3 regions of the Paenarthrobacter sp. E2MeOHC11 genome follow, and region 3 is predicted to be linked to each of the others. Evidence: riboswitches for the same ligand, from Rfam matches in the RefSeq annotation. Region 3 holds a riboswitch; each other region holds the start of a gene.

Region 1 (3,884 bases), 1.2 Mb from region 3:
GAGTTCGCGGGCCAGCCGTTCGGCGATCCGCAGGGTGTTGTCCGTGCTGGAGTTGTCCGCCACGGTGATCTGGAAGGTATGGGGAAAGGACTCCGTGAGGTGCCTGTGCAGCTTGCGCAGGCCCTCCTCCAGGCGCGATTCCTCGTTGAACACAGGGATGGCGACGTCAAGGACAGGTACGGCAACGCGGGTGTCAACGGGGGAGCGCCGAGGCAGCTGCCGGCCCTCCGGCCCTCCTTGCTGGCCAGCCGGCGACGCCGCGCCAGCGAAGCCCGCGGAATGGACCCGTCGTCGCAAGGAGCTGGTGGCTGGATCTATGAGCGTCATGCTTCCAGAATGGGCCCGCCGATTATGAGGGCTTTAGGCGGAAGCTGTGACCCCACTGTGAACTCCGAGGGGCAGCTGTGAAACGGGAAAACCGCGCCGGTTCCCGCCGTCCGCTCCAGTGGGTACTGGTGTGAGCGGCGGCAACCGGCGCGGTATCAAGCAGTCTGGTTTAGTACCAGTTGTTGGCCAGGTGGAAGGCCAGGGCAGCCGACGGGGATCCGTAGCGTTCCTTGATGTAATTCAAGCCCCACTTGATCTGGGTCTGGTAGTTGGTCTGCCAGTCAGCACCCGCAGTTGCCATCTTGGAGGCCGGCAGGGACTGGACAATGCCGTAGGCGCCGCTGGAAGCGTTCGTGGCAGTGGTCTTCCAGTTGGATTCCTTCTCCCACAGGGTGTTCAAAGCGGTCATTTCGCCGGCGCTCCAGCCGTAGTTGCCCAGGATGCTGGCGGCATAGGCCTTGGCGGCGGCGGGATCGTCCACAGCTTTCGGGGCTGCAGCAGCGGCGGCAGCTTCGGCAGCGGCGGCGGCAGCAGCGGCATCAGCAGCCTGCTTGGCGGCAGCATCTGCAGCGGCTTTCTCTGCTGCGGCCTGGTCAGCGGCAGCCTTTTCGGCAGCAGCCTTTTCAGCTGCGGCCTGGTCAGCGGCAGCCTTTTCGGCGGCAGCCTTCTCAGCAGCCACCTTGTCCGCTGCAGCCCGGTCAGCGGCGCCCTTTGCGGCGGCTGCATCCAGGGAAGCGGAGATCTCGGCTGACTTGTTATTGCTGACCTGGGCATTCGCCTGGGTCTCGGCAACGCGGCTCACCTCGGGGAGGGTCAGGGCGGCGTTGGCAGCAGTGCCGAGCGATGCAACGCCCAGTGCAGCAGCTACAACACCGGCAACAACCGACATGCGGTGGCCGGACTTACCCTGACGGGCGGCGTTCTTGAGGACAGCCTGCGACTTGGTCAACGGGGCGTTGTGTTCATCGCGGTGACGCGCGGAAGGGCGCGTCTGATCGTTAAATTCAGACATATGTGATTACCTCTCAGCGCCTGCGGAGTTAGCTGTCGGGTTCGGATGAGGTCATCCGGCCGCGCATCACGCTGCGGCTTCACCCCAAGGGCCGGCAAAAATGCCTGGGCCCGGAGACTCTGGGTCCCCCGTCTCTGCCTCGGAGAAAGAGCGGACTCCGGGAAGTGGCAGAGCTCGGCGCATCCCGGATGTGGGTCAGTTGGGGCGACCCACCCTTTCGACGGTACAGGAGGTTTCGGCAGAAGTCACATTTAGGTAACAGAGATCACGATGCCGGTGAGTCGCCTTGCCGGATTCGTTACACGCGTTCGTTGCTGACGGTAGGGAGTCGAAGGGCGAACTCCGTGCGCCCTGGACGCGAGGTCACCTCAACGCTGCCACCGTGCGCCTCCACGATGGATTCGACGATGGACAGGCCCAGCCCGGACGTGCCCTCGGACCCCGACCTTGCGGCATCGGCGCGGGCAAACCGGGAGAAAATCCGGCTTTGGAAATCTTCCGGAATGCCCGGGCCGTTGTCAGTCACGGTAACCACTGCGCTGCCATCGGCGGAGAGCATGACGCCCGTAACCACGGTGGTCCCGGCGTCCGTGTGTTTGCGTGCGTTGGAGAGCAGGTTGGCCAACACCTGATGCAGTTGCGTGGCGTCACCCCTCACAGTGATGGGTTCGTCCGGGAGCTGGAGTTGCCAGATGTGGTCCGGAGCCATGACTTTTTCGTCGCTGACCGTTTCGATGACTAATTGCGTGAGGTCCACATCCGTAACCTTGATGGGCTGGCCTTCGTCCAGCCTGGCCAGTAGCAGGAGATCCTCCACCAGTGTGGTCATCCGCTCGGATTGGCTTTGGACGCGAGCCAATGACTTCCGGCCGTCGTCGGTGAAGTTTTCGGTCATCCGCAGCAGTTCTGTGTAGCCGCGGATGGCGGTCAGCGGTGTGCGGAGCTCATGCGAGGCATCAGCGACGAACTGTCGAACCTTGGTTTCGCTCTCCTGCCGGGCTTCCAACGCGCTGGAGACGTTGTTCAGCATTTGATTCAGGGCATGGCCAACGCTGCCGACTTCCGTTCCGGGATGAGCGGCCGACGGGGGTACGCGCACCGCGAGCGCCACTTCACCGGCGTCCAGGGGCAGGCGCGAAACCTTGGTGGCCACCTCCGAGAGCTGTTCCAATGGCCGCATGGTGCGGCGGATGATGACCGTGCCCGCAAGGCCGATCAGCACCAGTCCGCCGAGCGAAACCAGCACCATGGTCCAGACCAGCGAGGCCTCGGCGCTCTGCTTGTCCGCAAGCGGCAGCCCTGTCACGATCACATCGCCATTGGTCTCGACGGCTACCAACCGATAGTCGCCGTTGGAGAGCGAACGGTCCACAGGGCGGTTGTCCGTGGGGAGGGACAGCAGCACTTGTTCGTCGGCCGCGGAGAGCGACACCCGGTTTCCCCTGGCATCGATCAGGCCCGAGCTGCTCACAATTGAGCCGTTGATCCGGGCGTTCAGCGTCCCGGCGGCCTGCCCGCGGGCCTCCAGCGGGTCAGGCCTTCCGGACCCAGGAAAGTTCGCCGGTGGCCTGCCGAAGTTGTTGGCGCGGCTGGATGCTTGCTCCAGTTGGCTGTCGAGCTGCTTGTTGAACACCATGTCCATGGAGGCGTAGCTCACCACGCCAACTGCTCCGCAAATGGCGACCAGCAGTGCCATGGCCACCAGAACCAGCCTGGTGCGCAAGTGCCACGTGGAGGGGTTCAGCCAACTGCGGCCCGACTTCCTGGCCACTCCTGAAAGTGTGCTCAACGCCTAGTCCGCTGGCTTGATGACGTATCCGGCACCGCGGATGGTGTGGATCATCGGCGGATGGTTGGCCTCGATCTTCTTGCGCAGGTAGGAAATGTAGAGCTCCACGATGTTGGCTTGGCCGCCGAAATCGTAGTCCCACACCCTGTCCAGGATCTGTGCTTTGCTGACCACGCGTTTGGGGTTCTCCATGAGGTAGCGCAGAAGCTCGAACTGCGTTGCGGTGAGCGGGATGTCCTCGCCTGCCCTGGTTACTTCGCGCGTGTCCACGTTCAGGGTGAGGTCGCCCACTACCAGCTCGGCGGTGTCCATCGCGGCGACGCCGGAACGCTGGACCAGGCGGTGGAGGCGCAGGAGGACTTCCTCCATGCTGAACGGCTTGGTGACGTAGTCGTCACCGCCGGCGGCCAGACCAACGATGCGGTCCTGCACGGCGTCCTTGGCCGTGAGGAAGAGCGCGGGAACTTCGGGGGCGAAAGCGCGAATGCGGTTGAGGACCTCCACGCCGTCGAATCCGGGCAGCATGACGTCAAGGACCAGGACGTCAGGCCGGAAGTCCTTGGCCAGCTTCACAGCTTCAGGACCATCGCCGGCCACGGCGACGGACCAACCTGCCATGCGCAGGCCCATGCTCATGAGCTCGGCCAGACTGGGTTCGTCATCCACCACCAAGGCGCGGATCGGGGAGCCGTCCGGGTGGGACAGCTGGGGAAGGTTGTTGGTCATGGAGTGCGAGGAGGCCATGGGACAACTCTC
Region 2 (3,884 bases), 830 kb from region 3:
AGGAACCAAGCAGTGTCACTCACGCCTGATTCCGCCACGGAACGCACCACCACCGTGGTCATCGGAGCCGGCTTGTCCGGCTTGGCAGTTGCCAGTGAGCTCAGCCGTTATGGCGTGGGTTCCATCGTCGTGGACGGCTTTGGTGCGTTGTCCGCAACGGGCCCGTCGGTCCATACAGGTATGCTTCAACGCTGCGACGCCGCCGATCCCGCTGCAATGAAGGAACGCAACGAGATCCTCCGCCACTTGCGGAACTACGCGGCAAGCCATCAGCTGGACGTCCGCAGCACCACGCGCGCCGTGCGCCTTGATTTCCTGGGCTCGGATCCGTCACAGCAGATTGGCTACGGTTTGGCCGCCAGCATGACCACTGCGGGGCTGAGAACCGGACTCCACGTATCCGGCCCCCTCGAATCCACCCGTCGCCAGTGGGCAGTCCACACCGCCAACGGGGTTCTCCTGGCCGACCACATCGTGGTCACGCGCTGTGCGCAGAGCCAGCTGCGCCGGATGCTGGCCGAACTCGGGATTGCCATCGGCCAAAACCTGGCCGCGGCCATGAGGGCAGTCGGGATGCATCTTGTAGGCGTCGGCGAACTCATTACGCCCACCCCCAAGGAAGTCCTTCGGCAGGCCAAAGCAGTGGGTCAGGCGATCTCTTCCAAGGTTGCCCTCCCGGCAGGGCCAGGCCTGGCCACCGCCTAGCCGATCCAACCGGCACACCCTGCCCCACTACGCGGCAAAGGCGCGCCTACCCGCCGTCGTACGTCCATGTCTGGAACTTTTACGCACAAAACTTAACGCCAAAGGCCGGTGCCTTTGAGGAGTGATTCCTCAAAGGCACCGGCCTTTGGACTGAAGCGTGAGGCTTATGCGCCAGCGCGTACGTAGGTCAGGGGACCCGTTGCCGTCAACCAGCTGATCGGGTGGATGCCCGTCTGGTTGCCGTTGATGCCACCGCTGATGGCCTGGCCGTTGCCGATGTAGATGGCGACGTGGCCGGACTGAACGATCATGTCACCGGGCTGGGGGTCGCTGACGACCTTGCCGTAGTTCATGAACTGCATGGGGCCAAGGTCACCAACAGGGATGCCTGCGGAGCCGAGAGCCCGTTCCACCATGGCGGTGCAGTCCTGCATGATGCCGATCTGGGCGTAAGCCGAGGCAACCATGGCTGCGTTGACGCCACCGACTGCCGGGGCAGCAGCAGCGGGAGCAGCAGCAGCCGGAGCGGCAGCTGCGGACTTGGCGACAGGAGCCGTTGCAGCGGCAGTGGTGACTGCTGCCTTCTTGGCTACGGGAGCCTCAACGACGGGAGCCGGCTTCTCGATGACCGGAGCCGCTACGGAAGCAACGGCAGGGCGCTCGAAGTTGATGGTCGCCGTGGAGGCGGCGGTAACAACCTGGGTGGGAGCTTCGGAGGCGGTCTCTGCGACCGTGGCGGGGCTGGAGTCCCGCTGAACCGGAGCTTCAGCTGCGTGGGCGGCGATGGAGCCGGTCAAGACGAGGCCCGAGGCTGCTGCGATGACAGCTGCCTGGCGGCCAGCGCCGGAGGCGTTGCTGGCAACTGCCTTGGAGATGGAGATGAACGGATTAGGACGTACGCTGTCCGCCTTACGACGGCCGCGAAGAATGCGTGAAGACATGAAAGAGCCTCTCCCGATGCCTGCGAGGTTAGCTGTCGGATTCGGATGGGAGTCACCCGGTCACTATCCCCCGCTGTTCAGCGGAAGCTTCGTGACTTCACCCCAAGGCACGCTCGAAAGCGACCTAAAATGGGTTCCCCGTCTCTGCCGTAAGGTTTGTCTGCGAACGGATTCCGGACTGCGGCAGAGCTAGGCAATCAGGCCGGAAGTGCCCGCTACGTGGAACAGGCACAGGTACAACCGTACGCGATGATCACGCCGAAGTCACATTTAAGTAACGAGAACTACTCTTCTGGCGTGTCGCGGTGACCGTTTCGAGATATTCGCAGGTACGTAGAAAACCCCGTTATTCCGCGGGATTATCGCCATCCGCGTCGTTGGAAGCAGCGAGTTTCCTACGTGCCGTAACAGCCAGAAAGATAACGAGTCCGATAGCAACAACGGCCAGTCCCACGATGCTCCACGGGAACGGCTGGGAGGCATCCGCTGCCGGTTCGCTGGTGCCCGTTCCCGGCGCACCGGTACCGGCCGTCGGTACCGAGGCTGAAGGAGCCGAAGCAGACGGTGAGGCAACCGCCGAACCGCTTGCCGACGTCGCGCCTCCGGCTGCCGTGAACGTAAAGGTGCCCTCGATGGGGTGCGAATCGCTGCTGACGACCCGCCAGACCACCGTGTACTCGCCCGCGGGTGCGCCTTCGCGCAGCTTCTGGACAGCTTGGTTGTCAATGATTTCCACGGGACCGTCTGCCCAGTTTTCGCCGCCCGCCGTGACCGTTACGCCCGAACCGATGGCCAGCGGCCGGTTGTTGAACGTGATGGAGACCGACGCCGGGACAACAGTCACGCTGGCACCGTTGGCCGGCGTGGTGGATTCGGCGACGTCATGGGCGGACGCCGGAGCCGCGGAAAACAGCAAGGCCGACGCGAAGGCGAGGGCAGCAACGACGGCGGCCAGAAGCGGGCGGATGGTACGCATGGGGCGGTTTCTCCTAGTGTTGGCTTCCTTACAGACTAGGCGAATCGTCCGGGGCGCCCGTATCCGACCGCATAGGATTTGAGAGCACACTCCCCTCGATCCCCGGAGTCCTTCATGCTTAAACAAGGTTCTGCAGTCGACCGCTACTTCAAAATCACTGAACGTGGATCCACGTACTCCCGGGAAATTCGTGGCGGCTTCGCAACGTTCTTCGCCATGAGCTACATCGTGGTGCTGAACCCCCTGATCCTCTGCGGAGCGGACTCGAGCGGAGCGTCCCTGGGCTTCACGGCCGTCGCAGCCACTACGGCTTTCGTGGCGGGCATCCTGACCATCCTCATGGGCGCGTGGGCCAAGCACCCGTTCGCCGTTGCAACGGGGCTCGGCGTGAACGCGTTCGTGGCAGTGACCGTGGCCTCACACCCCGGACTGACCTGGCCGGACATGATGGGCCTCGTGGTGCTTTCCGGCGTCACCATGCTCATCCTGGTGCTCACCGGTTTCCGTACTGCGGTGTTCAAAGCCGTTCCAGAAGCCCTCAAGACGGCAATCGTGGTGGGCATTGGTCTCTTCATTGCACTGATCGGCCTGGTCAATGCCGGATTCGTGCGCCGCATCCCGGACGCTGCCGGCACCACGGTTCCCCTGGGGCTGGGCGTGGACGGCAAGCTCATGGGCTGGCCCACCCTGGTTTTTGCGGTGGGCCTGATCCTGACCATCGCCCTGGTGGTTCGCAAAGTCCGCGGCGCCATCCTGATCGGGATCGTGGTTTCCACCGCCCTGGCAGCCATCCTTGAATTCACGCTCCACATCGGCCCGAGCTTTGACGGCAAGAACGTCAACCCGCGCGGATGGTCGCTCGTGGCGCCCACGCTCTCAGAATGGGGCGCCCCGGACTTGTCCCTGATCGGCAAGGCGAACCCTTTCGGCGCGTTCGAGCACCTCGGTTTCATCGCTGCTGCTTTGCTGGCCTTCGTGATCCTCCTGAGCATCTTCTTCGATGCCATGGGCACCATGGTGGGCCTGGCAAACGAGGCCGGAACCGTGGACAAGGACGGCAACATCCCCAACGTGGACCGGGTCCTGCAGGTTGACGCCCTCGGCGCAATCGTCGGTGGCGGCGCGTCCGTATCGTCCAACCAGATCTTCGTTGAATCCGGAGCGGGCATCGGCGAAGGCGCACGCACCGGCCTCGCCTCGATCGTTACCGGAGTGCTGTTCCTGGTGGCCATGTTCTTCACGCCGCTGATCAACCTGGTTCC
Region 3 (3,884 bases):
ATGCGCCCGGCAACTGGTGTTAATGGGACCGGTGGTTGATTCGCGCCACAAGAACGTGGGGCGCCAGTCCTTGGCTCTTATCCTCGACGGGCTGCTCCGCGAGAGCCCCTCGTCAAACTGGATCGTCATTTCCGACTACTTCCGCTCCGGACCGCGTTGGTACCTCACCGAGTTGCCGGTAATGATGAAGTACCCCACGGAGAAACGCCTGGCTTCGATCAGGGTTCCGGTGCTGGTGTTGCGTGGAAGCCGCGACAACGTGGCAGGTCCTGATTGGTCGCTTCGGCTGTCGCGGGCGGTTGCAGAGGGTCGCTTGGTGGAAATTCCCGGCGTCGGACACGTGGCTCAGCACATGCGCCCGAAGGCCGTGGCGGATGCCATCCGGAGCTTCGTTACTGCGACGACACTCCACGGCTAGGTGCCCTTGTTGGCTCAGCCCGTCCCGGATAGGCTGGCGGAGCAAGCGTATTAGTAAGTTTGCTTACGAAAGGGCTGATCGTGACCAGTAAAGACCCCCAGGACGAGCAGGGCTTCGGCGTGACCGGCGCTACGGGGCCCTACGGTGCCGCAACAACCCCCGCGGCCCGGAACGACCATGTGAACGCCGATCCGGAATTGCGCCAGGACGAAGACAATGACCCGGCAGCCTCCGCCAACCCCGATCCGTTGGACGGAAATGTCACGGGACTCGAGCCCGGCGGCGGAGTACCCCCAGGGGAAACCCCGCCCGCCGAGGGCAGCATGAGCAGCGACCAAGGGCACGAGGAGTAACTACGGCAGCCTCAGGATCTCACCGAGGTCGTACTCCGCCGGCTCCTCCAGCTGCGAATATGTGCAGCTTTCAGGGGTTCGGTCCGGCCGCCACCGCCGGAACTGCGTGGTGTGGCGGAAGCGGTCGCCCTCCATGTAGTCGTAGGCCACCTCGATCACCAGTTCGGGGCGCAGCGGCACGAACGAGAAGTCCTTGCCCCCGCTCCACCGGCTCTGGGCACCAGGCATCCGGGAACCCGCGACCCCTTCGCCCTGGCTGGCCCACTCGCCCCAAGGGTGCTCGCTGAGTTCAACCTGGTAGGGCTCAAGCTCGGCCACCAGGCTTTCCCGCTTGGCCATGGGGAATGAGGCCACCACCCCCACGTGCTGGAGGCGTCCGGCGTCGTTATAAAGGCCCAACAGCATGGACCCCACAACTTTCGCCGTCTTGTGCCAGCGGAATCCGGCCACCACGCAGTCCGCCGTCCGCTCGTGCTTGGTCTTGAACATCACGCGCTTGTTGGGTTGATAGGTCCCATCCAGCGGCTTGGACAGCACACCGTCCAAGCCTGCGCCCTCGAGCTGCACGAACCACTCCTGCGCCCGCTCAAGGTCTGTCACCGCGGGCGTCACGTAGACGGGAGGCTCAGCCTTGGCGAGCGCGCGTTCAAGGATGGCGCGGCGCTCAGAGAACGGCCTGCCCATCAGGTCCTCACCGCCCAGGGCCAGGATGTCGAAGGCGATCATGGATGATGGGGTCTTCTCAGCGAGCATCCGGACCCGGCTGTCCGCGGGATGGATCCGCTGCTGAAGCACCTCGAATTCGAGCCTGTTGCCCTGGATCAGGACAATCTCGCCGTCAATCACGCATTTGTCCGGGAGGTTCTTCCGCAGCGCGTCCACCAGCTCCGGGAAGTACCTGGTCATGGGTTTCTCGTTGCGGCTGCCCAGGATGACCTCGTCCCCATCCTTGAAGACGATGGTCCTGAAGCCGTCCCACTTGGGCTCATAGTGCCCAACATCGGGGATGGCCGGAACGGACTTGGCGAGCATGGGCGAGACGGGCGGCATCACTGGCAGGTCCATAGACAATGTCTACCTGCCGGTGCACGCCGAAGCTAGTCTTATGCCATGGATATCTTGGCCGTGTTGGCCGCAGTACTCGGAGTTCCCGCGCTCCTCGCCGGCCTCTGGTACTGGACCTCGCGGCAGTCCAAGCGCGGAGTCAGGCGTGCGGCGGCGGGCGGGATGCTGGGCATCGCCGACGAGATCTTCCGCCCTGAGACTCATCAGGCACATCAAATCCAGAAGATCCAGCACGAGCTCCCGGCCCCAGCGCCGGCCCCGAAGCGTAAGCGCTAGAGGCCCCTCAATGGGGGAGGCCTACCGCCCGTTACATTAATGTGACTTTACTTTCCGGCTCATGTACCGTCGTAGGGCGACCCTTATCTCCGCTGGGCCGCTTCCGGATTGACGCCGAGCTCTGCCGCAATCCGGGATCCGCCAGACCCGCGGCAGAGGCGGGGGACCCAAAAGTTCCCGGACTTGATTCAAGTCCTTGGGGTGAAGCCGCCTTGTGCGGCCGGACGGCCTCGTCCGAACCCGACAGCTAACCTCGAAGGCGTTGAGAGGCAACCACCATGTCCCCAACCATGGATCAGCCGCGCCGCGCCCAGACTGAACGCGAGCGCACCAAGCCAACCGGACGCCGTCGGGCCCAACCCAGCGGATCCCCCATCAGCGCGCCTGCAGACTCCGTCGCGGCGCCCGAAACTACAAGCACGACGCCGGAAGCCGCCACCACGGCCGTCCCCACCGTCGCAACGCCCACCACGCGCGCAGCCGTACGCGCGGCCGAGAGGGAGCAGGCAGCCCAGGCTGTGACCGCTCCTGCAGAGCCCGCTGCGGGGGAATCATCCCGGCCCGGGCCTGTTGAGGCGGCAACTGCAGCCATTCCGGTCGTTCAAGCTGAGACTCCGGCATCCACCACGCCGGGGCCTCCCACCGCGGCCATCCCGATCGTTAATCCCACAAGCCCTCAGCCAGGCTCGTCGGAACCAGCCACGACAGCCATCCCCGTGGTGGCAGCCCCCGATGAATCCGCGACCACATCCGCGGCTCCGGCCCCTGTGTCGCCGCGAGGCAAGTCCCCGGCCCAGGTCGCCGCGGCCGCAACTGCGTCGGCGTCACTCGCCGGCCGCAAGGATAATCGCAAGCAGGCAGCGTCAGCCGCTGCCGCCAAATCCAGCTTTGGTGGCTCCTCCTTTGGCCGGGAACCCCATACGGTTTTGCGGAAAGCTGCGTCGGTCAAGCACATGAGCCAGCGCATGGCCGTGGTGGCAGGTGCACTCGGCCTGGTCCTGACGGCCGGAACCTTGGGGCAGGCTCTCGAGCTGCCCTTCTTCGGCCAGGAAACGCCAGCCCAGGAAGCCAGCGGTAGCGGCACCGATCGAAACTCGGGCTCGGCAACCCCCGCGCCCAGCGCTTCGTACTCCACCGCCTCATCGCCTTCTGCATCAGCGGCGGCGACATCGGAAGCCGGTCAGCCGGCCACGGTTCCGGAGGCACCCGCCGCCGTTTCGCCGTCGTCGATTCCTACCCCGAAGATTTCACTGGCTGATCCGGTGTGGGTCCCGTCCGCTGTGCCTGCGACCATCGCCGCTGCGCCTGGTACCACCAGCCCGGCACCGGCTCAGCCAGCTCCGGCTCCTGGCGACGTGCCCTCGGACACGATCACCACGCCGCCCACGACACCGTCTCCGACACCCACGACGACGCCGACTGTCACTCCGACTCCGACTCCGACTCCCACTCCCACTCCCACTCCCACGGAAACGTCCACGCAGACGTCCAAGCCCCGGCCCACCGGCAAGCCCGTTGCGTCTACGACACCGCAGGCCTCAGGGACGGCTCTTGAAGAGATCCTCGACGCCGCAAAGGAAGCCCTCAAGTGAGCACCCGCCTGCCGCGCACCAGCACGCATGCGGGCTGGCACAGCCGGTACTGCAGCAGCAGCCGGACGGCCACCTTCCGTCGTCGATTGGGGCGCTGGAGCTGCCAGCGGTTGAAACGGTCCTAAAGCGAACCCTGCGAATGAGGCAGGCACCCACGACGGGTGCCTGCCTCATTCGTCC

Evidence for each region. Region 3 has a riboswitch for cyclic di-AMP ahead of ACSSVG_RS12000 (hypothetical protein). Riboswitches for the same ligand answer to the same signal wherever they lie in the genome.
Region 1: linked by a shared signal. The riboswitch ahead of ACSSVG_RS06035 (aggregation-promoting factor C-terminal-like domain-containing protein) and the one ahead of ACSSVG_RS12000 (hypothetical protein) in region 3 are both predicted to bind cyclic di-AMP.
Region 2: linked by a shared signal. The riboswitch ahead of ACSSVG_RS07940 (NlpC/P60 family protein) and the one ahead of ACSSVG_RS12000 (hypothetical protein) in region 3 are both predicted to bind cyclic di-AMP.

The regions. Positions count from the first base shown of each region.
Region 1 covers NZ_CP196673.1:1,315,363-1,319,246, reverse strand. Annotated here, with positions in the region: gene ACSSVG_RS06040 (dolichyl-phosphate beta-glucosyltransferase) at 1-327, opposite strand, end outside; gene ACSSVG_RS06035 (aggregation-promoting factor C-terminal-like domain-containing protein) at 497-1,339, opposite strand; cyclic di-AMP (ydaO/yuaA leader) riboswitch at 1,343-1,502, opposite strand; gene ACSSVG_RS06030 (sensor histidine kinase) at 1,638-3,128, opposite strand; gene ACSSVG_RS06025 (response regulator transcription factor) at 3,132-3,872, opposite strand.
Region 2 covers NZ_CP196673.1:1,731,583-1,735,466, forward strand. Annotated here, with positions in the region: gene ACSSVG_RS07935 (NAD(P)/FAD-dependent oxidoreductase) at 13-705, shown strand; gene ACSSVG_RS07940 (NlpC/P60 family protein) at 870-1,646, opposite strand; cyclic di-AMP (ydaO/yuaA leader) riboswitch at 1,650-1,818, opposite strand; gene ACSSVG_RS07945 (copper resistance CopC family protein) at 1,993-2,622, opposite strand; gene ACSSVG_RS07950 (NCS2 family permease) at 2,737-3,884, shown strand, end outside.
Region 3 covers NZ_CP196673.1:2,556,737-2,560,620, reverse strand. Annotated here, with positions in the region: gene ACSSVG_RS12020 (alpha/beta fold hydrolase) at 1-418, shown strand, start outside; gene ACSSVG_RS12015 (DUF6480 family protein) at 499-771, shown strand; gene ACSSVG_RS12010 (ATP-dependent DNA ligase) at 772-1,836, opposite strand; gene ACSSVG_RS12005 (hypothetical protein) at 1,882-2,112, shown strand; cyclic di-AMP (ydaO/yuaA leader) riboswitch at 2,242-2,388, shown strand; gene ACSSVG_RS12000 (hypothetical protein) at 2,391-3,704, shown strand.